2 linked regions of the Metabacillus sp. B2-18 genome follow. The protein of the gene in region 1 interacts with the protein of each later gene in a pairwise test. Links are inferred from orthologs where the notes say so. Each region holds a gene or a part of one and is shown in the gene's direction. Other genes may lie near its edges.

Region 1 (17,006 bases):
TCACACGCCCGAATCAGAAGTTGGTTCGGGTTTTTTGGTGCCTGTCACTCCCCGAAATTTCTTGTTTCACAATGTTTCACATATGCATAACTTGTTGATCGAATTTGATGCTGCTAGGCATCACTCAAGAGCTTTAGAGGAGTGGTGGAGTGATATATAGGATATAGAGGGTAGTCACATAAACAATAATGTAACAGGGCCCCTAAAAGGCATTAAAAACCCACCGCCACGTACTCCCAATTTTACATCCAGAAAATCAAAAAAATCTTCAAAAATAGAAATAATTTCTCAACCTCCCTAATACACTATTAGAGTGTGTTTTTCTTATACCTCGCGATCGCTCTCAAACATCGACAAATTTCTCGGGAAATAATTCACCCAGCTACTATTTCCTTTCACCCCGGAAAAAAATCAGATTCAAAAAAACAACCTCCAAACCCTCAGATTTCCTGTCCTAAACGGGTGTTTTTGAAAAAAATTCAAAGAATCCCTTGTCCCACTTGAGTTTTCTTGCATATATCTTAATCCAAGCTAATAAAATGTTTACAAACCTATTCAAAGAGAGTGTTTGAGGTGAGGGATCGTGAGTGTAATTTATAATCGCTGTAATAGAGACATCATACGATCATCTAAGAGAAATTCAGCCAAAGTGACTTTTGTATGCGAGTCTCATTTCACACTTCTCACATCCATATTAGGGAGGTAGAGTGGTGTGCACGATTACATCAAAGAACGCACAATCAAGATTGGGAAGTATATCGTGGAGACAAAGAAAACAGTTCGCGTTATTGCGAAGGAGTTTGGAGTTTCCAAAAGTACCGTCCATAAGGATTTAACAGAAAGGTTACCTGAAATTAACCCTGATCTTGCGAATGAGGTAAAGGAGATACTAGATTACCATAAATCAATTAGACATTTGCGTGGTGGAGAAGCAACAAAGCTTAAGTACAAGAAGGACGAGATTTTAGAAGAAGAACCAGTGAAATAAGCACATTCTATCTACATCTTTCATAATCGACATATTCCTACATAAATACTTGAAATTATTTTACAAAATCATACTATTTTTGCGATTTTATGATACAATATTTAATTAGGTTAAACTAATCACGGGAATGAGATTTGCAAGGAGGATATAGATAGAATGTTCGCGAGGGATATTGGTATAGATCTTGGTACGGCAAATGTACTGATTCATGTTAAGGGTAAAGGAATTGTTCTAAATGAACCTTCCGTTGTTGCGTTAGACAAGAATTCCGGAAAGGTTCTTGCCGTTGGTGAAGAAGCAAGACGTATGGTAGGACGTACTCCTGGGAATATTGTTGCCATTCGCCCATTAAAAGATGGCGTCATCGCAGACTTTGAAGTAACAGAAGCAATGTTAAAGCATTTTATCAATAAGTTAAATGTAAAAGGATTATTTTCAAAACCACGCATGTTAATTTGCTGCCCAACGAATATTACATCTGTTGAGCAAAAAGCCATTAAAGAAGCTGCTGAAAAAAGCGGTGGAAAAAATGTATTCCTAGAGGAAGAACCAAAAGTAGCGGCCATTGGTGCCGGTATGGACATCTTCCAACCTTATGGAAACATGGTAGTAGATATAGGCGGTGGTACAACTGATGTCGCTGTGTTATCAATGGGCGATATTGTCACCGCCTCTTCTATTAAAATGGCAGGGGACAAGTTTGATAATGAAATCCTGCAATATATTAAAAGAGAGTACAAGCTTCTAATCGGTGAACGTACAGCTGAAGATATTAAAATCAATGTTGCAACGGTATTCCCAGGCGCACGTTATGAAGAAATTAATATTCGTGGACGTGATATGGTGACAGGATTACCTCGCACAATTACAGTAAATTCAACCGAAGTAGAATCAGCACTTCGTGAACCAGTTGCTGCGATTGTACAAGCTGCTAAGAGTGTATTAGAACGCACTCCTCCAGAACTATCAGCCGACATTATCGACCGCGGCGTGATCTTAACAGGTGGCGGAGCCCTTCTAAACGGCCTTGATCAGCTACTAGCAGAAGAACTAAAAGTCCCTGTACTAGTTGCGGAATCACCAATGGATTGTGTAGCAATCGGAACAGGAATTATGCTTGACAACATGGACAAACTTCCACGCAAAAAATTCGGATAAGTAAGCTTTTGAGCCTGTGTGTACAGGCTCTTTTTTTGTCTTGTTTATATTGTTAGTTTTATGAGGCTTTTTTGCTGGGGTAGGTTAGGTAGAAATATTTATATTGGGATGATGATTGGTTAGGAGCAGGGGAGAGTGTAGTGTCGTTCATCGGGATTATGAACGACAAAACAGGAGCGGTGGAAGAGAGTAGTGTCGTTCATCGGGGTATGAACGACAAAACAGGAGCGGTGAAGAGAGTAGTGTCGTTCATCGTGGAGAGAACGACAAAAAAGATCTGAGGAAGAGAGAAATGTCGTTCATTAGTTATGAAGACCAATCCAAGAGCTAAAAAAGAAGAAGATGGTTTTCATCCAAGTTATGAAGACCAATTAGGGAGTGGAATTAGAGGAAGATGGTCATCATTTTGGTCATGAAGACCAAACCAAGAGTAAGACAAGAGGAAGATGGTCATCATCGCGTCCATGAAGACCAAACCAAGAGTAAAACAAGAGGAAGATGGTCATCATCGCGGTCATGAAGACCAAACCAAGAGTAAGAAAAGAGGAAGATGGTCATCATCGCGTCCATGAAGACAAATCCAAGAGTAAAACAAGAGGAAGATGGTCATCATCGTGGCCATGAAGACCAATCCAAGAGTAAAACAAGAAGAAGATGGTATCATCGTGGCCATGAAGACCAATCTAAGAGTAAAACAAGAGAAAGATGGTCATCATCGTGGCCATGAAGACCAATCCAAGAGCAAAACAAGAGGAAGATGGTCATCATCGCGCCACGAAGACGAAACCAAGAGCAAAATATGAGCAAATTAGTCTTAATCATACCTATTAAGAAAACCCACCCCAAAAATCCACGCCCCCCAAAAAACTCCATAAAAAAAGCATGAATTCACCAAGTAAATTCACGCCAAAACCCAACTCCAATCCAATCCCCTACTTCAACTCCATCCAACTACCAACATGATGCACAGCAAACCCACCAAAACTGGAATAACCCTGATATTGCTCTAAAACAAGCCCCAGCTGATTATTCATTTCCGCCTGACCTTCTTCGAAAAACGTTAAAAATCCGTCACTAATACCGAGATTCATCGTCTCAACTGCGATCGTTACATCTTTATTAAGCAACACAGCGAGATCCATCTCATATTTCACTAATTCAATAATGCCATTTGGGCCAACGGCTTTGTCACGGTAGGCCATAATGGTCACTTCGTCTGTATTTTTTAACGCCCATTCGGCTAGATTGCCTTTTCCGTGTTTGTTACGGAAGTTCATTTCATCAAACCAAAACGGAATGTCAACTGCAAGACTGATGCCTAAACCAGATGCAGTATTAGCGGCAGCTAAAATCGCTCCTTGGTATTTAAGAACAGCAGCCCCATAGTTTGTTGTCCATTGCTCTGTTAAATAAGGCTCAATATCAAGGTGAATTCCGGCGAACTTCTGACCAGTAGCTGCCCCATTTTGATAACCACTTACCCAATTTAAAAAGTTCAAAAATGCTTTATTGTTAGCACCCCAGTTAGGTGCACCATCTAACGCGTAAACATCCATACCTAGCTTCGCAGCTTCGCTAATAAAAGTGTGATAATAGGTAACATCAATACTACGGTCAATCTGCAAAAACACGTGTGATACTTGCTTTGCTTCTAAAAACTGTAATGTAACTTCGCGGTCATTTACAATTTTACTCGTATCCCAGAGCCATGTTGAATAGCCCGGCGACAGACCCTCAGCTTGTGCTTTATGATTCAAAGCTAGACCTCCTAGTTGAGATCCTAGTAAGAATAGTAATGTCAGAACTACAACCTTTATTTTCATCATTAGCCTCTCCTTTTCAATAGCCCCATGGCTCAAAAAGGAGCCTGGCAGCTTGGCAGCCTTGCAATGTTGAACATTGGGTAGGCCCATAGCTTTGCGTCCTTGTTTTTCAACAAGTTTGCCTTTTTCAGATTTTTCTTAAGTATAAGGGCTTGTCCGGTAAAAAAATATAGGAGTGGGTTCCTATCATTATTTTCCCCTAAAATATAACAGGTAATTTATGAAAAAATGTAATGAGAAAACTGCCAATGTCCTTTATAATAAATGATAGGGAATTCTGTCGAAAAGAATTCATTTGTACGGTAACAACTATGTGACTAAGGTGGGTGTACAGATGTTAAGAGGTTTATATACAGCAACAGCAGGAATGCTTGCACAGCAAAGACGTACTGAAATGCTTTCAAATAATATGGCAAATGCCAATACAGCTGGTTATAAAGCGGATCAAGCAAGTGTCCGCGCATTTCCCGAAATGCTTTTAAATAGAATGGAAAATAAATCAGTACCAACAACAAATGGTTCAAGTTTTGGTCAAATCACACCGATTGGTTCGATTAACACAGGTGCTTACGTTCAAGAATTACAAAGCACTTTTTCACAAGGCGGTCTTAAAGAAACTGGCTTGTACACGGATGTAGCGCTTTTAGAAGAAATTATTCCCTTAAACGCAGAAACGAATGTAAAAGGTGCTTTGTTTTTTGCCGTTCAAAACCAAGCAGGTGAAGAGCGTTATACTCGTAACGGTCACTTTACACTAGATAATAACGGGATCCTAACTTCTGGAGGAAATCCAGTACTATCTACAACAGGCCAGCCAATCTCCATTCAATCTAGCGAATTCCAAGTAACGCCTGATGGAGAAGTAATTGCGGATGGAGAGTTCGTAGCACAAATTGATGTTCGTTTTGAAGCGGATGTTCGTAACCTTGTAAAAGAAGGTAATGGTTTATTCCGTACTTTCAATAATGAAGAACTGCCAACTGCAGTAAACAACGATAACATTCAATATAATCTAAGACAAAATTATTTAGAAACTTCAACAGTAGATGTTGGACGTACGTATACAGATATGATGACAGCGTACCGTTCGTTTGAAGCGAATCAAAAGGTATTACAAGCTTATGATAAAAGTATGGACAAGGCCGCGAACGAAATTGGCCGCATATAATAGGGGGTACTAGTAAATGCTACGCTCAATGATAACAGCGACGAATACGATGAGTCAGCTTCAAAAGCAGCTTGATCAAATCGGCCACAACATGGCTAATATTGATACACAAAGCTATAAAAGAACAGAAACTTCTTTCTCTGAGCTGGTACGTCAACAATTCAATAACCAGCCCAACGCTGCTGAGGAAATTGCAGAGCAACGTTTTGGCAGGGAATTAGGAATTAGACAGGGAACAGGAGCTATGCTTAACAGCAGCCTTGTTTTTACACAAGGAAACATTAAACAGACAAGCAGAGAGCTTGATATTGCCTTTACTCTTCCAAATCAATTTCTACAAATTGACGTAAACGGGGAGATTAATTATACAAGAGATGGTGCATTATACTTATCACCAACAAATGATGGAACAAATCAATTATTGTTAACAGCTTCTGATGGAAGTCCTGTTCTTGATGAAAATCAAAATCCGATTCGTTTTAATGATGATTTTCAAAAAATCGTTATTTCTAATGATGGTACGATTTCAACCGTTCAAAATGACCAAACAGAAGCACCACAAGAATTTCAGCTCGGTGTTGTCCAAGTAGATCGCCCGCAAATGTTAATTCAAAACGGAAACAACCGTTATGGATTAAAGGATTTAGGTGACATTCCGTTAAATGAAGTGTTAACGTTTCTAGAAGGTGAGCTGCGCGGTGATGTTGCAATGGAGCAAGGGGCACTTGAAATGTCCAATGTTGACTTATCCAAGGAAATGACCGATTTATTAATCTCACAGCGTTCCTATCAGATGAATGCAAAATCGGTTACACTTGGTGACCAAATGCTGGGATTAATAAACGGCGTAAGATAGGAGTTTAGTCTATTGGTAGCTAAAGAAACGACGAAACCGATCAGTCGAGAAGAAGTGAAAAAGGCTAAAAAGTCTAAAAAAGAACAAGAGATTCATGAAGAAGGTCGTCAAAAGGTGATTGTTCGAGTTCGATTACTCCCTATTTGGGTGAGGGTTCTGCTTGTTTTAATTCTTATGGTTGTAAGCACAATCGCTGGACTTATCGTCGGCTACGGAGTCATTGGTAGTGGCGAACCAAAGGATGCCCTTGAAAAGTCCACTTGGCAGCACATCATTGACTTGGTTGAAAAAGAATAAAGCTCGGGATATACTTGTTAAAAGGAAGGTGAAAGCCTTCCTTTTGTCGTACATATACATAGTGATGATTTTCTTAAAAAGGAGCTTATACATATGCTAGATAGTAATGAAATCAAGAGCATCATTCCACACCGTTACCCATTTTTACTTGTGGACCGCGTGCTCGAGGTCGAAGAAGGAACACGTGCAGTTGGAATCAAAAACGTATCAGCGAATGAAGAATTTTTTAACGGTCATTTCCCAGATTACCCGGTAATGCCCGGCGTATTAATTGTAGAAGCACTTGCACAAGTTGGCGCAGTGGCAATTTTAAAAAAGGAAGAAAACCGCGGTAGACTAGCATTTTTTGCTGGTATTGATAACTGTCGTTTCAAAAAACAAGTTGTACCTGGTGATCAGCTAAGACTTGAAGTTGAGATCACACGTTTACGTGGTTCACTTGGTAAAGGAAAGGCCATCGCAACAGTTGACGGCGAAGTAGCATGTGAAACAGAAATCATGTTTGCTTTAGGTGAGAAAAAATCAGAAGAGTAAGAAGTCATAAGAGTCAAATGACCAGATAGGTCGTTTGACTCTTTTTGCATGAGGAAGGTTTCATTCACTGGAAACTTGTCTATATAAAGCATATCGGCCGATCAATTTTCATGAAAAGTAAGAATGAAAATAGACGAAATGGGAAGCATAATCAAAGACCGGATTCAAAAGCTAAAAAAGGTCAAAATAGAAAGGAGCAATTATGATGAGAAAAAAATGGCTATTAACTTTATCAGGATCATTACTAGCAGCAATGATCGTAACAGGTTGTACTGCAGATGACGAAGATCCAGCACCACCAGAAAATACACCAACAGAAGAAAACGGTGAAATGGATACAGAACAACCACTTGAAGATGCAGGTGAAAACGTAGAAGAAGGCCTTGAAGAAGGCGGCGATATGATGGAAGAAGGCGCTAACGAAGGCGAGAACATGTTAGAAGAAGGTACTGACGAAGCTAACGATATGATGGAAGGCAACAACGAAGGTACACAAGAAGGTAACAACAACGAAGACGAGAATAAATAAGATGTGAAAGGCTAACATAACGATGTTGGCCTTTTTTATGTTTTAATCTAAAAATATTAATCATATTTATGATCTCACACCGAATAGGATGAAATGAACAGAGTTTTCTAGATTAATATGGAATGATGGTTCCATAGGAAAAAAGAGGTGTGTTAGAGATGAAAGACATGAATGCTCCATACCAACAGCATCTAACGTATATGAAAACCTATCATCCGTTCCATAGTCGTTTTGATCCTTGTCGTCCAATTGGTGTGAAATTTTATTCAACACCTCCTCATTTATATATGGGTTTTCAACCACCAAACCTACAACAGTTTCCCCCAAGAGTTGCACTGAAAAAGGGAACACTTTGGCCTGCATTATATGATGATTACGTAAATCCATATGAGGCAAAAGGAGGTCCAAAGCCATGAGTCACAAGCAATTACCAGATGAGTACTACAAACTGCTAGAGGAGCTTCAAGCTGTAGACTTTGTACTTGTCGAACTAACTCTATATTTAGATACACATCCAAATGACATGCAAGCCCTGCAACAATTTAACCAATACGCTGCCTATTCCAAACAGTTAAGACAGACATTTGAAGCCAAATTCGGCATGCTCACACAATACGGTGGCAGCTTTGCCGATGCAAATTGGAGCTGGGGAACTGCTCCATGGCCTTGGCAGGTGTAGTGGGGCGGTAATTGAGGTGAACAGAGTTTAAGAGGAACTGACCTGGATTTATCTTCAAAAATAGAGGCTTAACTTCGTACGATTTAACAGGGATTTGCTACTAAATTAGAGGCGTATCGGAGGTTCAACAGGGATTTGCACTAAATTAGGGGATATATCGGTAAAATAGCAGGGATTAGATACTAAATTAAGAGGTGTATCGACCATATAGCAGGGATTAGCTACTAAATTAGGAGGTATATCGGCAAATTAGCCTGGACTTGTTCTAAATTAGTGCATATATCAGCAATCTAGCAGGATTTTCAATTCTATCAAGAGGTTTATCCGCGATTATCGGGATTTTATCTGCGATTTTCGAGATTTATCCGCGATTATTCGCATTTTATCTGCGATTCTGAAGATTTATCCGCGATTAGACAAAAAGCGACATAAACAGGAGAGGAGAATAACAGCATGTGGGTTTATGAAAAAAAACTTCAATACCCTGTAAAAGTAAGCACATGTAACCCGACACTTGCAAAATATCTTATTGAACAATACGGCGGTGCCGACGGTGAACTCGCAGCTGCACTTCGCTATTTAAATCAACGCTACACAATTCCTGATAAAGTAGTGGGCTTATTAAACGATATCGGCACAGAGGAATTTGCCCACCTCGAAATGATCGCAACAATGATTTACAAGCTCACAAAAGACGCCACACCAGAGCAGCTAAAAGCAGCGGGCCTTGACCCCCATTATGTAAATCACGACTCAGCACTTTTCTATCACAACGCAGCAGGCGCACCATTCACGGCAACTTACATCCAAGCAAAAGGCGACCCAATCGCTGACCTTTACGAAGATATCGCTGCAGAAGAAAAAGCGCGTGCTACATACCAGTGGATCATAAACATGTCCGATGACCCTGATTTGAATGACAGTTTAGCCTTCCTACGTGAACGCGAAATTGTCCATTCTCAACGTTTCAGAGAAGCGGTTGAGATTCTAAAAGACGAAAGAGATCGGAAAAAAATATTTTAAGAAGCTTTAGCCCAGAACCCGATGTAGTTCTGGGCCTTTTGCTGTGAAAAAAGATGTTCTTGGCTGTGAAATACACTTTGAAAAAACACAAAAAAGCCACACAACCATGTGCAGCCATTCGACAAAATTCGGGAAGTGACAGGCACCAAGCACCCCGCTCCGGACCACATCCCCCGCACAGGCACCACAACCTCCGCCCTAAACCGACCTCGCCAACAACCGTCCATCCAACAAAACAGAAATAGATTCCTCCAATTCTGTAATGTTTTTCACACTAGCGGATATTTGTGCAGGTGTGTTGGTTGTTTTGGAGATTGTAACAAGGACCTTCAGGTGAGTGTCTGGTTGTTCCACGTGCTCTTTAAAAAAAGGTAACCATTCTTTTGAAATTAAAGCTTCGATTAACCAGGAGTTTTCGCCATCTTCTTTGTTAATCACAAGACCATCTTTCAAAGAAATAACTTTGTTTTCAATTACTGCTGTATCATCAATTTGTAGACCGACAAGCTTGAACGTTTTCATGATATCATCCTCGCTAGCTCGTTTTCTTTTAGTATACCATAGAGATCACAAACTACAGAATGAGCCAATCGACGGTCTATTTCGAAACATTTGATACCCGTTCAATGACGGTCATAATGATGGCTTCAATTTCTTTTCGGTCTTTCGTTTTTACTAATAAAAGCTCTTGCAGGCTTTGCGTGAACTTAGGGTTTTTTATTAAATAATCAATCAACTGAGAAACGGAGCCTTCAGCTTGATATTTTCCATACATTTCATAAAGATATTCATTTGTTTGTTCATCGCGTCCAAGCAGATGATCGATGCTTACTTGAAACGCATTGCTAAGCGATATTAAATAAGAAAGATCTGGAGCTTGCTCACCTGTTTCAAGGCGGGTAATAACTGGTCGGGATACGCTGATTGTTTCGGCCAACTGCTCCTGTGACCAACCATTTTGTTCACGATAAAATCTTAGATTCATTTGGAATTTCTCTAATTCTCTCATGTAACAACATTTCCCTTCTCCAAGCTTACTGTTATCGTAAAGGAGAATAGGGACAAGGTATGTTCTAATACAGAACATATGGAGTGATGTTCTAATACTGTACAAAAATAGATAATTCGTCCTAATTTAAGAAAATACGTAAAATACAACGAAAGAAAGAGATGAAACTATCTTTTTCCCGATATTTCGTCAAATTTAGCCAAAAATGAAAAATAGTTAAATTTTGAAATAGGATAAATTGGAATATACTTACATTGACAAATAATTGAAGAGAGGTCATGAAATGGTTGAATTTAGGCTGAAATCAATTTACTTAGAAAAAAATCCACAACGAGTTAGAGAACATACCGATGGAAACTTAGTTATTCTGAGAGTAGGAGATCAAGAAGTAGGTACAACAAACTATCATCATTTTCGGGTTCCTGTACACGCCACAGTCGATATCCGATATTTAGAGCCAAATTTGAATAGTATTCTACGTATCATTTTTCAATTAGAAAAAAGTGACTTATCCATTCAGTATTTTACCTGGAATGAGGATGAAAAACACTATATTGACACACCTCTTCATGAAGAAATCATTCAATCTCAATCCTTTCAACACATTCTTCAAAGTGTAAGCTTCACTGGTGAAAACAATTTTTCATATGTAACGAATTCCCTACAACGACTAACAGACCAACATTATTAAAAAAACTAGAAAATTGTTGAATTTTGTTGTATCAAGATAAAACCAAATTAAAAAATTTATTTCCTTATAAGAAAAATTTAGTTTCATAGCACAGAAGCAAATAAAAAAACAATTTCACTCATTTTTCCAATCCTTAGGAATCGAATACAATAAGCTTGTACAAAAAAGGAAAGGAGGAATGAAGTGATCAATCAAATCATTTTGGTTGGAAGATTAACAAAAGACCCCGAAATTCGCTACACAGCTGATGGAGCACCGGTGGCGAACATCACACTTGCTGTTAGCCGAAGCTTCCGAAATGCAGCCGGAGAAATTGAAACAGATTTTGTGAATTGTACGGTGTGGAGACGAACTGCTGAGAATACGGCTAACTACTGCCGCAAAGGTTCAATCGTAGGTGTCACAGGTCGTATCCAAACACGAAGCTATGAAAATGCTGAAAAAACCCGTGTTTATGTTACAGAAGTTGTTGCTGATTCTGTTCGCTTTATGAGTGGTAAGCCACGTGAACTAGTCGAGCAAGAAGCTTAATTTTCCCTCGTTCTCTTCATGAGAAAGAATCAATGGTATCCCCTTAATTCCACATTTTTTAAGGCTGATTGCTGTGAGGTGATCAGCCGATTTTTTTGCAAATTTGATGATAGGAATCTTTTGTCCAAAACTCGTTAATTTGTACCATGAATTTTCCCTCTATCTCTATTATCATTACACATAGTCCATAGTTTCTGGGAGAAATATGAAACTTCCTGGGAACTTATTCGTATAACATATAAAAGGGAAGAAGGAGTGTACAAATTGAAAAAAACACTATCGGTTGTTTTTGCCGCTTTATTAATGTTTATGCTTGCAGCATGTGATCAAACAGCAAAAACAACTAACGAAGAAGCAGAGCCAACAGAAGAAAGCACAAAAAAGGAAAACACATCAGAACTAACTCTTGAAGAAGTAATGACAAAATCAATGGAAGCTTCAGAATCAGTGAAAAGCTTCGCTGTTAAAATGGATATGACTCAAGAAATGTCTGCTTCTGAGCAAACAGAAGAAATTGATATGGATTCAACCATTGATATGAAGGTTGTAACAAATCCAATGACACTATATCAAAAAATGGATATGAACATGAACGAAGCTGGAGCGGAAAATACTTATACAACTGAAACATATTTCTCCCCTGATGGAATTTTTGTATTTGACTCATCAACAAATCAATGGATGACGTTCCCGAAGGAAATGTCAGATCAACTGATGCAAACATCAACACAAGAAACAAATCCAGCAGAAGAGCTAAAAAAGCTTCAACAATTTGTTGATGACTTTACATTTGAGCAAGATGATAAAAACTTCATTTTAAAATTAAATGCATCAGGTGAAAAATTCACAGACTTTATTAAAGAAACAGTCGAACAAACACTTCCACAAGATCTTTACGCAGGTGGAGATGTTTTTAATAATATGAAGATCAATGAAATTAAGTATGAAATCCACATCAACAAAGAAACATACTACCCAACAAGCCTAAATACGGTAATGGATATGGAAATTACCGCTGAAGGTGAAACTGTTAAACTGAAGCAAAATATGGAAGGAACGTACACTGATTATAATGAAATTGAAGAAGTAAAAGTTCCTCAAGAGGTTATTGATAACGCGGTTGAAATGGAAATGTAATAAAATGGCTGATTGCTTAGCGATCAGCCATTTTTATTTAAAGAATGTAACGGAAAAACAAAAAAACGACAGCTAAAAAACTGTCGCTCTACTTCGAAACCTTCTTTTCAATTAATGTAACTAGCTTTTGCCACTGTGGGGCCTTTTTTTCTTCATTTTTCTTCTTGCTTTTTTGCTTTGTTGCCATCTGAAAAAACCCCTTCCTAGCTCATCGATAACGTAAAGAGCTCTTCAAGCTCATCAGAAGAAAGCTCTGTAATCCAATTCTCACTCTGGATAATTTCATCATTTAATGATTGCTTTTTCTCGAGCATCTCATCAATTTTTTCCTCAATCGTTCCGGTTGTAATGAGTTTATGAACATGAACGAAGCGGTCCTGACCAATTCGGTAGGCGCGGTCTGTTGCCTGGTTTTCAACGGCAGGATTCCACCAGCGATCATAGTGGATTACATGGTTGGCGGCTGTTAAATTCAGTCCTGTTCCACCAGCCTTCAATGAAAGAATTAAAAACGGAAAGTCCTTGTTTTGAAACGATTCAACCATTCGGTCACGCTCTGATTTCATCACACTTCCGTTCAAAAACAACACCTTTTCACCAAATTCCTTTTCCAGCAGCCCTTTCATCATTTCACCCATGCCGATATATTGCGTGAAAATTAAGCAGCTTTCCTGTTGCTCACGGATGGAGGTGGTAAGTTCTAAAAGCTTCTCAATTTTATGTGAACGAGAAACTAACTGCTTTGGCTGTTGTTCCTTTAAATACAGGGCAGGGTGATTACAAATTTGCTTCAGTTTCCCAAGCATCTTCAAAATCAATGCTTTACGCTGCATACCAGCCAATGAATTCACCTGCTCAAATGTATCCTTCACAAGCTGCTCATACAATGAGGCCTGCTCAATAGAGAGCGGAATATACTCTTTCTGCTCCTGCTTTTCAGGTAAATTCAACGCAACCTGTTCATCTCGTTTTGTACGTCTTAATAAAAACGGCTTAATATAACGCTGCAGCTGTTCAATTTGCTCCACATCACGATCTTTTTCAATTGGAAGAACATAGCGTTTATGAAAGCTATGCAAGCTGCCTAAGTAACCATGATTCAGAAAATCGTAAATGGACCAAAGCTCTGTTAAGCGGTTTTCCATTGGCGTTCCTGTTAAGGCAATATGATGCTGCCCGCGTAGCTTGCGGATTGCCCGCGATTGCTTTGTATGCGCATTTTTAATATTTTGCGCCTCATCTAAACAAATCGTACTCCACTTAACAGCTGAAACTTCCTCGAAATCAGCATGTGACAGTCCATATGAAGTAATAATCACATCATAGCCCTGTAATGAAGGAGCAAACCCCTCTTCCTTAGGGCGGTTCGGTCCGTAATGAAGCTTCACATTCAAGTGCGGAGCAAACTTTTCAAATTCCTTCTGCCAGTTACCAAGCACTGAGGTTGGCGCAATGATGAGCGCAGGATGCTCAGGCTTTTCCGTAGCTTTTACATAAGAAAAATAAGCAATCATCTGAATCGTTTTTCCAAGACCCATATCATCTGCAAGACAAGCGCCAAAGCCAACACTACGTAAAAACAACAACCAATCCACACCATTTTGCTGATAAGGGCGAAGTGTTCCTTGAAACTCCTCAGGTATCTGGTGTGTAGGCAGCTCCTCCGTATCGGTCAGCTTTCTAAGCAATCCTCTCATCTGCTGATTCAATTCAATTTGAATATTAGCAAATGCACGTGCATCAACGACATCATCATGATCTTCGTCAAGATCTTTTGCGTTCAGCTCCTGATGAAGAATATCAGACAAATGTAAACCATCTCGATCAGCTTTTTTCAAAATGGCCTGAACCTGTTTAATGAAGGCAGGATCAAGCTTAATCCACTGTCCTCTAAAATTTACAAGGCGGCGCTGCTGCGAAACGAGCTGCAGAAATTCCTCTTCACTCATCTCCACGCCGTTTGTTGAAAAGCGCCAGTTAAAATCAATCAATGAGTTCATGCCAACAAATGACTGCCCACGAGGGGACGATGATACCTTGGCCTTGAGCATAAGCTGCGAATCCTTCACAACCTGCCACCATGATGGAAGCAAAATTTCCACGCCCATATTAATGAGCGTCTCACTCGCATCGGTTAAAAACAACCAAGCTTCATCTTCAGTCACATACGTGGTTCCAGTTTGAAAGCTTAACCAAGGCACAACCTCTGAAAAGCGCTCCTGCTCACGCTCAATCTTGCTTAAGAAAGGCTTCCACTTTCTCGGCAGCTCGCCTTGATAATGAATCAAATCATCTTCATCCGTTTTACTACGCAAAAGAATCTCAAGCTGCCAATCATCAGTGTCCGTTTCTGGTTCATTTAATCGAAGGCCAACTGTAAATGGTGTATCATCGTGATGCCAACCGATTTTTTCAAGAAAATCTGCTTCATCGATGAAATGTCCTTGAAACGTTGTTAATACAGGATAAGCATTCACAATATCTGCCCATGCATCATGAAGAATCAAATCATTTTCGATCAGATCGTTCATAGCCGCAGAAAACCATTCCAAAGCAAAGCCTTCGAGCTCATTTCGGGCATCTTTAAAGCGTGTCACACCTTGCTTCCAGCCTTCAAAATCAGGCACATACTCACCATTTGCGATGATGTCATAAATCGTATGGGCCACATGGGCAAGGCGCTCTGCATCTTCTGACAACGAAATCGTCGCAAGTGAATTGTACGTTTCTTTTCCGAGCAGCTCGACCATCATCCATGCTGAGAGCTGAACAGCTGGCAAGCCGATATAGCTAATGTCCTCTAATTTTGTTCCGAAAAAAGAAGACTCGTGCCAGGTGAAAAGATAACGGGAAAACTCTTCAACTGTAAGCGGGCTTTCGTCGTGTGCAGATGTACAATACACATAAAACGAATTGTTCTCAATTTGCTCTGCATGCAGTACAATATTGATCGTATTAATCATGGATCAGCTTCCCTTTCTTCAATTCTTCCTGAAATGCACGTAGTCGTTTATGTTCATCCGATAGCTGCAAAATATAATTTTCCCATACTTCTTCGCGCTTCAGCTTTTTGTACTGAGATTTCATTCTCTTCAAATAGCGCACAGCCATTTTATAATTTTCACGGGTCTTCATACTGATTTCATGCTTAACCGTTTTAACATAAAGAGGCAAAAGGACACCCGGCTCACTTTTTTCAATATCTCTTAACACATAAGTATCCATTTCTTCAATTGAAAAACCTAATAACGTCTGCAGTTCAATCCACGTACGATACTGCTCTTTATCTAAAAGAAAATCATGATATTCCGCATAACTCAACGGAAGCATATTACGGCACGCCCGTTCAAACAGCTTTTCATCATTTGTAGCTTTTGAATATTGCTTAATAAGCTGCATCATATAACGGATAACTTGTCGTTTTTCCTCAAAAGGAAGATCACTGTTTATGTATTCGGTTGAATTGTCCATCATATAAGACATCCACCCAGACATGCGCTTCCAATTTTTCTTTTTCATGATGTCCTCAACCCAATGAAAGGTAAAAGGAAGTGCAGAAGGTGAAAGCTTTTTCATCGTTTCAAAAATGTGCTCATCACGCGATTGAAGAAAATCCATATGCATGAGCGCTGTTTCCATTTCCACCGCAAACGAAGGCTCGTGATTTTTTTCATCTTCAAGATGCTCCTCAAGCCATTCTCGTTCGATATTAATAAACTTATCGCGACGCAATAGTTCAATCCATAGCAGTTGATACAAATTCGAGCGCTCGTATTGATATTGCTTGCTCGTAAACAACAGCTCACGGAAGCGCTCAACACTGTCCACTAAAAGCGGATCAAGGGCAAACGGTAAGGCATAGCGTTTCATCTCAGAAATCGCGATCGCCACATTATCTGAAAGCTGATCAATATAAGGGTAAATAATATGTTGTAACATATAGTCTGTTGGCTTCGTCTCATTAATTAGCTGCAAGATTTTTATAAAAACTGTCACAGATGCCTGAACGATAAAAAACTGCTTCATCTCAGGAGACTTCGGTGCCTTCTTTTTCAGGGCTGAATAATAATGATGAAAAAGACTTTGAAAAAGCTGATTTGGTGAAGAAAGCTGATCATACCAGCTCTCAAACTCACGATCAAAAAACGCAATCCAGCTTGCAAGGGAGGAATCTTCATACTCCTTTTCAGGCTTTAAAAGTGAGCTCGCTTTACGTACATGCTTTAACACATCATCGCTCGGTTTTTCTTCTTTCCAAAAATCAACGAAGGTACCGACTCGGTCCACACTTGCATATACATATAGAAAGGCTGCAATACGGTGCCGACATATTGAAGGAGCCGGACAAGTGCACGTGCTCATCACAAAATCATCCAAATCAAGCTCAACCTGAACACTCGTGACATCCTGGACTTTTGCGGAAACAGTGTGACTTGTTGTGCTCACATTATAAATACTACCTTGACGATATAAAATGAGTCCTTTTTTCACGACATTACGATCATGCTCATCCTGAGGAGAAAGCAACTGTTTAATCTGTTCACCGGCACCAAGTACAAATTCTTTACTAAGTTCCCGACCAA
Region 2 (13,048 bases), 4.7 Mb from region 1 along the record:
TTATTCAACTTTCTGTTGAACCAAAATCTAAAGCAGACCAAGATAAAATGACTACTGCTTTACAAAAACTTCAAGAAGAAGATCCAACATTCCGTGCTCATACTGACCCAGAAACTGGTCAAACAATCATTGCGGGTATGGGTGAACTTCACCTAGATATCCTGGTTGATCGTATGAAACGTGAATTCAAAGTAGAAGCTAATGTTGGTGCACCTCAGGTTGCTTATCGTGAAACTTTCCGTCAAGGAGCAAAAGTTGAAGGGAAATTTGCACGTCAATCTGGTGGTCGTGGTCAATTCGGACACGTTTGGATCGAGTTCGAACCAAACGAAGAAGGTAAAGGCTTCGAATTTGAAAACAAAATCGTTGGTGGGGTAGTTCCACGTGAATACGTTCCTGCAGTTCAAGCTGGTCTTGAAGATGCAATGCAGAACGGTGTTCTTGCTGGTTTCCCATTAGTTGATGTAAAAGCTGCTTTAGTAGATGGATCTTACCATGACGTTGACTCAAGTGAGATGGCGTTCAAGATCGCAGCATCTTTAGCACTTAAAAATGCTGTATCAAAATGTAGCCCAGTAATCCTAGAGCCAGTTATGAAGGTAGAAGTTGTAATTCCAGAAGAATACATGGGAGATATCATGGGAGGAGTTACTTCTCGCCGTGGACGTGTAGAAGGTATGGAAGCTCGTGGTAATGCTCAAGTAGTACGTGCTATGGTTCCACTATCTGAAATGTTTGGTTATGCAACTTCATTACGTTCTAACACTCAAGGACGTGGTGTATTCACAATGCACTTTGATCACTATGAAGAAGTTCCAAAATCAATTTCTGAAGAAATTATCAAAAAAAATAAAGGTGAGTAATTGATTTTACCCCCTTTTATGAAGTATAACTACTTATGTGAGAACAGAAAGTGATGTTTCACTTTCTGTTACATATATCCCAAAAAAAAATAGAACTCTAAGGAGGATTTTTAGAATGGCTAAAGAAAAATTCGACCGTTCCAAAACGCATGCTAATATCGGTACAATCGGACACGTTGACCATGGTAAAACAACTTTAACAGCTGCAATCACTACTGTACTTGCTAAGCGCAGTGGTAAAGGTGCAGCGATGGCATATGATATGATCGATGCTGCTCCTGAAGAGCGTGAGCGTGGAATCACTATCTCAACTGCACACGTTGAGTATGAAACTGAAACTCGTCACTATGCACACGTTGACTGCCCAGGACATGCTGACTATGTTAAAAACATGATCACTGGTGCTGCTCAAATGGACGGTGGGATCCTAGTAGTATCTGCTGCTGACGGCCCAATGCCACAAACTCGTGAGCACATCTTATTATCTCGTCAAGTAGGTGTACCTTACCTTGTTGTATTCTTAAACAAATGTGACATGGTTGATGACGAAGAGTTATTAGAACTAGTTGAAATGGAAGTTCGTGACTTACTTTCTGAGTACGATTTCCCAGGTGACGATGTACCTGTAATCAAAGGTTCTGCTCTTAAAGCACTTGAAGGTGAAGCTGAGTGGGAAGAAAAAATCGTTGAACTTATGAACGCTGTTGATGAGTACATCCCAACTCCAGAACGTGACACTGACAAGCCATTCATGATGCCAGTAGAGGACGTATTCTCTATCACTGGTCGTGGAACAGTTGCTACAGGTCGTGTTGAGCGTGGACAAGTTAAAGTTGGTGACGTAATCGACATCATCGGTTTAACTGAAGAGCCAAAATCAACTACTGTAACAGGTGTTGAAATGTTCCGTAAGCTTCTTGATTATGCTGAAGCTGGTGACAACATCGGTGCACTTCTTCGTGGGGTTGCTCGTGATGATGTTCAACGTGGTCAAGTACTTGCTAAACCAGGTACAATCACTCCACACACTAACTTCAAAGCAGAAGTTTATGTATTATCAAAAGAAGAAGGTGGACGTCACACTCCATTCTTCACTAACTACCGTCCTCAGTTCTACTTCCGTACAACTGACGTAACTGGTATCTGCCAACTTCCTGAAGGTATCGAAATGGTTATGCCTGGGGATAACGTTGAAATGACAGTTGAGCTTATTGCTCCAATCGCGATTGAAGAAGGAACTAAATTCTCAATCCGTGAAGGTGGACGTACAGTAGGCGCTGGCGTTGTAGCTTCTATCCAATCTTAATTTGTAATTGATAAAAGGCGAGCATATATTGCTCGTCTTTTTTTGTATATAAATTTAAACACTAATGTGAATGGAGTTTATAAATTCGATGAAACTCCAAATGATGGCTAATTGTAGAAAAATAACTTTCTTAAAGAGAATGATGAACAAAGGAGGTGAAAATGAAGAGAGAATTGGTCTTCATAAGGAGAATGAAGAACAAAGGAGGTGAAGATGAAGAAAGAGATGGTCTTCATAAAGGGAATGAAGACCAAAGATGATAATAATGAAGAGAGAAATGGTCTTCATAAAGAGAATGAAGACCAAAGATGATAATAATGAAGAGAGAAATGGTCTTCATAAAGAGAATGAAGACCAAAGATGATAATAATGAAGAGAGAAATGGTCTTCATAAAGGGAATGAAGACCAAAGATGATAATAATGAAGAGAGAAATGGTCTTCATAAAGGGAATGAAGACCAAAGATGATAATAATGAAGAGAGAAATGGTCTTCATAAGGAGAATGAAGACCAAAGGTGATAATAATGAAGAGAGAAATGCTCTTCATAAGATGGATGAAGAGCAAACATATTGTTAATGAAGAAAGAGATGATCCTTATTACCAATATGAAGCAAGAACGAGGTTATATTTATATGAGAATTGAACTCATAAGAGCACTCACTTCTCTATAAAAATAACACCAAGACAATCAAGCTGCTCAAATCCTATAAAAATATGATAAGATACTTCTCTTGACACCCAGTTCATCAATTTCGATTGCCATAAATAAACCACAATCATAAATCTCGTATTATACCTTTTCAGTAATAAGCACGAGTACCTACAAAAAATGCATACATCTAATATTCCTTGGTACTTCGATAAATGAATTAATTCTATTTCTACTATATAAATAAGTTTTCTCTTAAGTCGTATCTGATTATTGAGACATAAATTAGACTGAATAATGATCATCTTAATAAGATCTTTCTTTTAAAAAAGATTATTTCACTTACATTTCTAATACATGAATAATAAACCAACAATGATATCCTTGATATCTTTATACATTCTATGTATAATATGAAAAGTGCTCAAGAAACTAGGTATTTTAAATAGTTCTTGCATCTAACATAAGTTTTATGTATAATAGACAATGTTGGTCTTTGACTGCGATGAAGCAGGAGGTTGCCGATACACACGGCCGCTTTGCCATGGCGTGTGTAGGGAAAATTCTTGCGGAGAAAATGTCTATTTTAAAAGTAGGCGAAAAGGAGGGAAAATAATGGCAAAACAAAAGATTCGTATCCGTTTAAAAGCTTATGATCACAGAATTCTTGATCAATCTGCAGAGAAAATTGTGGAAACTGCAAAACGTTCTGGTGCAAATGTTTCTGGTCCAATTCCGTTACCAACAGAAAGATCAGTATACACAATCCTACGTGCAGTTCATAAATACAAAGATTCTCGTGAGCAATTCGAAATGCGTACGCATAAGCGTTTAATTGATATCATCAGCCCAACACCACAAACAGTTGATGCTTTAATGCGTCTTGACTTACCGTCAGGTGTTGATATTGAAATCAAATTATAATTTTTTAAAATAAATGATTGATAATTTATAGGAGGTGTGACTCATGACCAAAGGAATCTTAGGAAGAAAAGTCGGTATGACGCAAGTATTTGCTGAAAACGGTGATTTAATTCCGGTAACTGTTATCGAAGCTACTCCAAACGTGGTTCTTCAAAAGAAATCTGTTGATACTGATGGATACAACGCGGTTCAATTAGGATTTGAAGATAAACGTGAAAAGCTTTCTAACAAACCAGAAAAAGGACACGTTGCAAAAGCTAATACTGCACCTAAGCGCTTCGTTAAAGAACTTCGTGAAGCTAGCTTAGAGCAAATCGAAGTAGGTCAAGAAGTCAAAGTTGATATTTTCACAGCAGGTGAAATCGTAGATGTAACAGGAGTTTCTAAAGGGAAAGGTTTCCAAGGCTCTATTAAACGCCACGGACAATCTCGTGGACCAATGTCCCACGGTTCTCGTTACCATCGTCGTCCAGGTTCAATGGGACCTGTAGCACCTAACCGTGTATTCAAAAACAAACTATTACCAGGTCGTATGGGTGGAGAGCGTATTACTGTTCAAAACTTAGAGATCGTTAGAGTAGATGCAGAACGCAATCTATTATTAATCAAAGGTAATGTACCAGGACCTAAAAAAGCACTTATCACTGTGAAAAGCGCAGTTAAATCTAAATAATTTCTTTAAGAAAGGAGGAATTGGGTAATGCCTAAAGTAGCATTATTAAACCAAACTGGATCAAACGTTGGAGAAATCGAACTTAATGATTCTGTATTTGGTATCGAACCTAATCAGCATGTATTATTTGAAGCGGTTATCATGCAAAGAGCTTCCTTACGTCAAGGATCTCACAAAGTAAAAAATCGTTCTGAAGTAGCAGGCGGAGGACGCAAACCTTGGCGTCAAAAGGGTACTGGACGTGCTCGTCAAGGATCTATTCGCTCTCCACAATGGCGCGGTGGTGGTATTGTATTTGGACCAACTCCACGTTCATATGCTTATAAATTACCTAAAAAAGTTCGCCGTTTAGCAATCAAATCAGCTTTATCATCAAAAGTAGTTGACAACGATATCGTTGTTTTAGAGGATTTAGCACTTAACGCACCAAAAACAAAAGAAATGGCTTCTGTTCTTAAAGGTCTTTCTGTTGAAAGAAAAGCGTTAATTGTAACAGCTGACAACAATGAAAACATTGCATTATCAGCTCGTAACATCCCTGGAGTAACAGTTGTTACTGCGAGTGGTGTAAATGTACTTGATGTACTTAACCACGATAAGCTTATTATGACGAAAGCTGCGGTGCAAAAAGTAGAGGAGGTACTTGCATAATGAAAGATCCTCGTGATATTATTAAGCGCCCCGTAATCACTGAACGTTCAACAGATCTTATGACTGAGAAAAAATATACGTTTGAAGTAGATGTTAAGGCTAATAAAACTGAAGTTAAAGATGCGATCGAATCAATCTTTGGCGTAAAAGTTGAAAAAGTAAACATCATGAACTACAAAGGTAAATTAAAGCGTGTTGGTCGTTACAGCGGTTTAACTAACCGTCGTCGTAAAGCGATCATCAAGCTTACTGCAGATAGCAAAGAAATCGAATTATTCGAAGTATAATTTCAATAGAAAAGGAGGGATATCGATATGGCGATTAAAAAATATAAACCAACCTCAAACGGTCGTCGTGGAATGACAGTATCGGATTTTGCTGAAATCACGACAGATCAACCAGAAAAATCGTTACTTGCACCTTTACACAAAAAAGGTGGACGTAATAACCAAGGTAAATTAACAGTTCGTCACCAAGGTGGTGGACACAAACGCCAATATCGTGTGATTGATTTCAAACGCGACAAAGATGGTATACCAGGACGCGTTGCTACAATCGAGTACGATCCAAATCGTTCTGCTAACATCGCACTAATCAACTATGTTGATGGTGAGAAAAGATACATCCTTGCACCTAAGAATTTAAAAGTAGGTCTAGAGATTATGTCTGGTCCTGAAGCAGATATTAAAGTAGGTAATGCACTACCATTACTTAACATTCCTGTAGGTACAGTAGTACACAACATCGAATTAAAACCTGGTAAAGGTGGTCAATTAGTTCGTTCTGCAGGTACCTCTGCTCAAGTATTAGGTAAAGAAGGTAAATACGTACTTGTACGTTTAAACTCTGGTGAAGTTCGTATGATTCTTGCTACTTGCCGTGCAACTGTAGGTCAAGTAGGAAACGAGCAACATGAACTTATCAACATTGGTAAAGCAGGTCGTTCACGTTGGTTAGGCAAACGTCCTACTGTTCGTGGATCTGTAATGAACCCTAACGATCACCCACACGGTGGTGGTGAAGGACGCGCTCCAATCGGACGTAAATCACCAATGTCTCCATGGGGTAAACCAACACTTGGAGCTAAGACTCGTAAGAAGAAGAACAAATCAGATAAATTTATCGTGCGTCGCCGTAAAAAATAACGTGATTGAACTACGGTTCAATCGAACCGTAGCACGATCGCGAAGGGAGGTACAATCATGGGCCGTAGCTTAAAAAAGGGACCATTCGTTGATGATCATTTAATCAACAAAGTTGAGAAATTAAATGAAACTGAGAAAAAGCAAGTTATTAAAACTTGGTCACGTCGTTCTACAATTTTCCCACAATTTATTGGTCACACTATCGCTGTTTATGATGGTCGTAAACATGTTCCTGTATATGTAACTGAGGATATGGTAGGTCATAAACTAGGTGAGTTCGCACCTACACGTACTTACAAAGGTCATGCTAGTGATGACAAAAAAACAAGACGTTAATGAGAGGAGGCATTTAAATGCAACAATCTAAAGCTGTCGCAAGAACAGTTCGTATTGCTCCTCGTAAAGCTCGTTTAGTTTTAGATCTTATTCGAGGTAAGCAAATAGGTGAAGCAGTAGCGATTTTAAACCACACGCCAAAGGCTGCTTCTCCAATCATAGAGAAAGTATTAAAATCGGCAGTGGCTAACGCTGAACATAACTATGAAATGGACATTAATAGCTTAGTTGTAACAGAAGCTTATGCAAACGAAGGTCCAACTCTTAAACGTTTCCGTCCACGTGCTATGGGTCGCGCAAGTGCAATCAACAAACGCACAAGCCACATCACAATCATCTTAACAGAAAAGAAGGAGGGATAATCAGTGGGTCAAAAGGTAAATCCAGTCGGTCTTCGTATCGGAGTTATTCGTGATTGGGAGTCAAAATGGTTCGCAGGAAAAGACTACTCAACTCTTTTACATGAAGATATTAAAATTCGTGAATATGTTACTAAACGTCTTAGCGATGCATCTGTTTCTAAAATTGAGATCGAGCGTGCTGCTAACCGTGTAAACATTACAATCCACACTGCTAAGCCAGGTATGGTAATCGGTAAAGGTGGTACTGAAGTTGAAGCACTTCGTAAAGCACTTAACCAATTAACTGGCAAACGTGTACACATCAACATTCTTGAAATCAAAAAAGCTGATTTAGATGCTAAATTAGTTGCTGAAAATATTGCACGTCAATTAGAAAACCGTATTTCTTTCCGTCGTGCACAAAAACAAACAATTCAACGTGCTATGCGTGCTGGTGCTCAAGGTATCAAAACACAAGTATCTGGTCGTTTAGGTGGAGCAGATATCGCACGTGCTGAACACTATAGCGAAGGAACAGTTCCACTACACACACTTCGTGCTGATATCGATTATGGAACAGCTGAAGCTGATACAACTTACGGTAAATTAGGCGTAAAAGTTTGGATCTATCGTGGAGAGGTTCTTCCTACTAAGAAGAAAACTGAGGAAGGAGGAAAATAATATGTTATTGCCAAAACGCGTAAAATATCGCAGAGAGCACCGTGGAAAAATGCGCGGTCGTGCTAAAGGCGGTACTGAAGTACATTTCGGTGAGTTCGGAATTCAAGCTCTTGAAGCTTCTTGGATCACAAATCGTCAAATCGAAGCTGCTCGTATTGCGATGACACGTTATATGAAACGTGGCGGAAAAGTTTGGATTAAAATCTTCCCTTCTAAGCCTTATACTGCAAAACCTTTAGAGGTACGTATGGGATCTGGTAAAGGTGCTCCAGAAGGTTGGGTAGCTGTTGTAAAACCAGGTAAAGTTATGTTTGAAATCTCAGGTGTAACTGAAGAGGTAGCACGTGAAGCTTTACGTTTAGCTTCTCACAAATTACCGATTAAAACGAAGTTTGTAAAACGTGAAGAAATTGGTGGTGAATCAAATGAAAGCTAATGAAATTCGTGACCTTACCACTGCTGAAATTGAACAAAAAGTAAAGTCTCTTAAAGAAGAGTTATTTAATCTTCGCTTTCAATTAGCGACAGGACAATTAGAAAACACTGCTCGCATCCGTGAAGTTCGTAAATCGATCGCTCGTATGAAAACTGTTATCCGTGAAAGAGAGCTTGCTGCTAATAATCGTTAATAAGAGAGGAGGTTTACTGAATGAGTGAACGTAACCAACGTAAAGTTTATACTGGTCGTGTTGTTTCTGACAAAATGGATAAAACTATCACTGTTCTTGTTGAAACATACAAAACACACCCATTATACGGTAAACGTGTAAAATACTCTAAGAAATACAAAGCTCATGATGAAAACAACCAAGCTAAAACTGGCGATATCGTAAGAATTATGGAAACTCGTCCATTATCTGCGACAAAACGCTTCCGTTTAGTTAGTGTTGTTGAAGAAGCTATTATCATTTAATATTGTTCGGATAGTTAATTCCGAAGGGAGGTAACATAGATGATCCAACAAGAATCTCGTTTGAAAGTTGCTGACAACTCTGGTGCTCGTGAAGTATTAACAATTAAAGTGTTAGGCGGTTCTGGTCGTAAAACTGCTAACATCGGTGATGTAATTGTTTGTACGGTAAAACAAGCAACACCAGGTGGCGTTGTCAAAAAAGGTGATGTTGTTAAAGCTGTAATCGTGCGCACTAAGAGTGGTGCTCGTCGTTCTGATGGCTCTTACATCAAATTTGACGAAAACGCATGTGTTATCATTCGTGATGACAAAGGTCCACGTGGTACACGTATTTTTGGACCAGTTGCACGTGAATTACGTGAAAACAACTTCATGAAAATCGTTTCTTTAGCTCCAGAAGTTCTATAATAAATTGAATTGCCTTACTAAGGAGGTGCAACTAGGATGCATGTTAAAAAAGGTGATAAAGTAATGGTTATCTCTGGTAAGGATAAAGGTAAACAAGGCGTAGTTCTTGCTTCTTATCCTAAAAAAGACCGTATTCTTGTTGAAGGTATTAACATCGTGAAAAAACACGCTAAACCTTCACAAGCAAACCCACAAGGTGGAATCTTAAACCAAGAGGCACCTATCCATGTATCAAATGTTATGCCACTTGATCCTAAATCTGGTGAGCCAACTCGTGTTGGTTATAAAGTGGTAGACGGTAAAAAGGTACGTGTAGCAAAAAAATCTGGTGAAACTTTAGATAAATAGTAAATCAGGAAGGGAGGTATATGTATGAACCGCCTTAAAGAAAAGTATCAAAGTGAAATTACTCCTGCATTAATGAAAAAGTTTTCTTACAAATCAGTAATGCAAACTCCAAAAATCGAAAAAATCGTAATCAACATGGGTGTTGGTGATGCAGTATCTAACTCAAAAGCTCTAGACGTAGCTGTTGAAGAGTTAGGACAAATCACTGGTCAAAAACCAGTTGTAACGAAAGCTAAAAAATCAATCGCGGGCTTCCGTCTACGTGAAGGTATGCCAATCGGTGCAAAAGTTACACTTCGTGGTGAGCGTATGTACCAATTCTTAGATAAATTAATTTCTGTTTCATTACCACGTGTACGTGACTTCCGTGGGGTTTCTAAGAAATCATTTGATGGTCGTGGAAACTACACTTTAGGTGTGAAAGAGCAATTAATCTTCCCTGAGATTGATTATGATAAAGTTAACAAAGTTCGTGGTATGGATATCGTTATCGTAACAACTGCGAATACTGATGAAGAAGCGCGCGAACTATTAACACAGTTCGGTATGCCGTTCCAAAAATAATCGCTAGTAAAGGGAGGCGAAATTGTGGCTAAAAAATCAATGATTGCTAAGCAAAAGCGCACGCAAAAGTTTAAAGTACAAGAGTACACTCGTTGCGAACGTTGCGGACGTCCACACTCAGTACTACGTAAATTTAAGCTTTGCCGTATTTGTTTCCGTGAACTTGCTTACAAAGGTCAAATTCCAGGCGTGAAAAAAGCTAGCTGGTAAAACCGTATAACGGGAAGGAGGTTATTTAGTAATGGTTATGACAGATCCTATTGCAGATATGCTTACTCGCATTCGTAATGCGAATATGGTACGTCACGAAAAACTTGAGTTTCCTGCATCAACAATCAAAAAGGAAATCGCTGAAATCTTAAAACGTGAAGGTTTCGTACGTGACGTAGAGTATGTAGAAGATAATAAACAAGGTATCATTCGTATTTTCTTAAAATACGGTGCTAACAATGAACGTGTAATTACAGGCCTTAAAAGAATCAGTAAACCAGGTCTTCGTGTATATGCTAAAGCTGGCGAAGTACCACGTGTACTTAACGGATTAGGTATTGCGATCGTTTCAACTTCTCAAGGTGTTTTGACTGACAAAGAAGCTCGTGCAAAACAAACTGGTGGAGAAGTATTAGCATACGTTTGGTAATACGTTTAAATAGAATGGAGGTGTAATGAATGTCTCGTATTGGTAAGAAATTACTTGAAATCCCAGCTGGTGTTACTATTAACATCGCTGATGATAATACTGTAACAGTTAAAGGACCTAAAGGTGAATTAACTCGTACATTCAATATTGATATGAAAATCGCTATTGAAGATAACGTGTTAACTGTTACTCGTCCTTCTGATGCTAAGGAGCACCGTGCTTTACACGGTACAACTCGTAGCTTATTAGGAAACATGGTAGAAGGTGTTTCTAAAGGTTTTGAAAGAGGTTTAGAACTTATCGGTGTCGGTTACCGTGCTTCTAAATCTGGTAACAAGTTAGTTCTTAACGTTGGTTACTCTCACCCTGTTGAAATCACACCTGAGTCTGGTATTGAAATTGAAGTACCATCACAAACTAAAGTTCTTGTAAAAGGAACTGATAAAGAGCGTGTAGGTGCTATTGCAGCTAATATTCGTGACGTTCGTCCACCAGAGCCTTACAAAGGTAAAGGTATTCGCTACGAAGGCGAACATGTACGTCGTAAAGAAGGTAAAACTGCGAAGTAATATCGCTTAGTTGATAAGAAAGGAGTGACCTAAATGATTACTAAAGCTGATAAAAATGCTGTACGTAAAAAAAGACACGCACGTGTTCGTGCTAAGTTAACAGGCACAGCTGAACGTCCTCGTTTAAACGTATATCGTTCTAACCAACACATTTATGCTCAAGTAATTGACGATACTAACTCAGTTACTTTAGTAAGTGCGTCTACATTAGATAAAGATCTTAATTTAGATTCTAAAAGCAATGCTGATGCTGCTCAAAAGGTTGGAGAATTAGTAGCAAAACGTGCTATCGAAAAAGGCGTTAAAACAGTTGTATTTGATCGCGGGGGTTATCTATACCATGGTCGTGTAAAGGCTCTAGCTGAAGCTGCTCGCGAGGCTGGACTAGAATTTTAATCGCAAAAGGAGGGACACAAAGAATGCGTCGTATTGATCCAAACAAATTAGAGCTTGAAGAACGCGTAGTTACGGTAAACCGCGTTGCAAAAGTTGTTAAAGGTGGTCGTCGTTTCCGCTTTGCAGCACTAGTTGTTGTAGGTGATAAAAACGGTCATGTAGGTTTCGGTACTGGTAAAGCTCAAGAGGTACCAGAAGCAATCCGTAAAGCAATTGAGGATGCTAAGAAAAATCTAATTGAGGTACCAATGGTAGGTACTACAATTCCTCACCAAGTTATCGGTCAATTTGGTGCAGGTAACATTCTCTTAAAACCAGCATCAGAAGGTACTGGAGTTATCGCAGGAGGACCTGTTCGTGCGGTACTTGAGTTAGCTGGTGTAGCTGATATTCTTTCAAAATCTTTAGGTTCAAACACTCCAATTAATATGATTCGTGCTACAATCTCTGGATTAAATGATCTAAAGAGTGCTGAAGAAGTTGCGAAGTTACGTGGAAAAACGGTAGAAGAACTGTTAGGATAAGGAGGGAAAACAATGGCGAATAAGTTAGAAATTACCCTCACTCGCAGTGTGATTGGTCGTCCTGAAGATCAACGTATTACTGTTAAAACTCTTGGACTTAAAAAGTTACACCAAACTGTTGTTCAAGAAGATAATCCTGCGATTCGCGGTATGATTAATAAAGTTGCTCACTTAGTTACAGTTAAAGAACAATAATAGAAACATAAATATATAAGGAGGTGTCCCGATGAAACTTCATGAGTTGAAACCAGCAGAAGGTTCACGTAAAACACGTAATCGTGTTGGTCGTGGTATCGGTTCTGGTAACGGTAAAACAGCTGGTAAAGGTCATAAAGGACAAAATGCTCGTTCTGGTGGTGGAGTTCGTCCTGGATTCGAAGGTGGTCAAACTCCTTTGTTCCAACGCTTACCTAAACGTGGATTCACAAACATCAACCGCAAGGACTTTGCAATTGTTAACCTTGATGTCCTAAACCGTTTCGAAGACGGTACAGAGGTTACTCCAGAGTTATTACTTGAAACAGGCGTTGTAAGTAATGTGAAATCTGGTGTAAAAATCCTTGGTAACGGCCAGTTAGAGAAAAAACTTACTGTAAAAGCTAACAAATTCTCAGCTTCTGCTAAAGAAGCAATTGAATCTGCTGGCGGTACAGCTGAGGTGATCTAATGTTTAAAACAATCTCCAATTTTATGCGCGTGGGTGATATTAGAAGTAAGATCATATTCACCCTTTTAATGTTAGTAGTATTTCGTATTGGTACGTTCATACCTGTGCCTAATGTTAATGCTGATGTGTTAAAGGCCCAGGATGAACTTAACGTGTTCGGAATTCTAAATACATTCGGTGGTGGAGCATTATATAACTTCTCTATTTTAGCGATGGGAATAATGCCATACATCACAGCTTCAATCATCATTCAACTTTTACAGATGGATGTTGTTCCGAAGTTTACTGAATGGTCTAAACAAGGTGAAGTTGGGCGTCGTAAGTTAGCTCAATTTACAAGATACTTTACGATAATATTAGGTTTCATCCAAGCGTTAGGTATGTCTTACGGGTTTAACACCCAATCAGGAGGATTATTAATTAATAACCCTGGTATAGGAACATACTT

What was found.
Region 2: the proteins of LPC09_RS24100 (region 1) and tuf interact in binary tests that used the Bacillus subtilis proteins (3 or more experiments, as listed by UniProt). The link is inferred for Metabacillus sp. B2-18 from one-to-one orthologs.

The regions. Positions count from the first base shown.
Region 1 is NZ_CP088245.1:4,802,520-4,819,525, reverse strand. What follows is about bases 244-3,145. They hold LPC09_RS24100 (rod shape-determining protein), read left to right. Parts: upstream 244-1,144; coding sequence 1,145-2,146; downstream 2,147-3,145. Other genes in these bases: LPC09_RS24090 (amidase), read right to left, coding at 3,079-3,145; LPC09_RS24095 (hypothetical protein), read left to right, coding at 2,697-2,873; spoIIID (sporulation transcriptional regulator SpoIIID), read left to right, coding at 713-988. Also shown: more of LPC09_RS24090, read right to left, coding at 3,146-3,972; LPC09_RS24085 (flagellar hook-basal body protein), read left to right, coding at 4,304-5,137; LPC09_RS24080 (flagellar hook-basal body protein), read left to right, coding at 5,154-5,993; LPC09_RS24075 (DNA-directed RNA polymerase subunit beta), read left to right, coding at 6,006-6,290; 3-hydroxyacyl-ACP dehydratase FabZ, read left to right, coding at 6,384-6,824; LPC09_RS24065 (hypothetical protein), read left to right, coding at 7,030-7,353; LPC09_RS24060 (spore coat associated protein CotJA), read left to right, coding at 7,521-7,769; LPC09_RS24055 (spore coat protein CotJB), read left to right, coding at 7,766-8,032; spore coat protein CotJC, read left to right, coding at 8,486-9,055; LPC09_RS24045 (YwpF-like family protein), read right to left, coding at 9,254-9,577; LPC09_RS24040 (helix-turn-helix domain-containing protein), read right to left, coding at 9,654-10,040; LPC09_RS24035 (hypothetical protein), read left to right, coding at 10,348-10,755; LPC09_RS24030 (single-stranded DNA-binding protein), read left to right, coding at 10,939-11,286; LPC09_RS24025 (DUF6612 family protein), read left to right, coding at 11,551-12,423; LPC09_RS24020 (DEAD/DEAH box helicase), read right to left, coding at 12,627-15,386; LPC09_RS24015 (SWIM zinc finger family protein), read right to left, coding at 15,379-17,006. UniProt on the Bacillus subtilis protein: Forms membrane-associated dynamic filaments that are essential for cell shape determination. Acts by regulating cell wall synthesis and cell elongation, and thus cell shape.
Region 2 is NZ_CP088245.1:138,126-151,173, forward strand. The notes cover bases 174-3,073. They hold tuf (elongation factor Tu), read left to right. Parts: upstream 174-978; coding sequence 979-2,169; downstream 2,170-3,073. Other genes in these bases: fusA (elongation factor G), read left to right, coding at 174-863. Outside these bases: more of fusA, read left to right, coding at 1-173; rpsJ (30S ribosomal protein S10), read left to right, coding at 3,436-3,744; rplC (50S ribosomal protein L3), read left to right, coding at 3,788-4,417; rplD (50S ribosomal protein L4), read left to right, coding at 4,445-5,068; rplW (50S ribosomal protein L23), read left to right, coding at 5,068-5,355; rplB (50S ribosomal protein L2), read left to right, coding at 5,383-6,213; rpsS (30S ribosomal protein S19), read left to right, coding at 6,271-6,549; rplV (50S ribosomal protein L22), read left to right, coding at 6,567-6,911; rpsC (30S ribosomal protein S3), read left to right, coding at 6,915-7,571; rplP (50S ribosomal protein L16), read left to right, coding at 7,573-8,007; rpmC (50S ribosomal protein L29), read left to right, coding at 7,997-8,200; rpsQ (30S ribosomal protein S17), read left to right, coding at 8,221-8,484; rplN (50S ribosomal protein L14), read left to right, coding at 8,524-8,892; rplX (50S ribosomal protein L24), read left to right, coding at 8,929-9,240; rplE (50S ribosomal protein L5), read left to right, coding at 9,265-9,804; rpsN (30S ribosomal protein S14), read left to right, coding at 9,829-10,014; and 7 more genes. UniProt on the Bacillus subtilis protein: GTP hydrolase that promotes the GTP-dependent binding of aminoacyl-tRNA to the A-site of ribosomes during protein biosynthesis.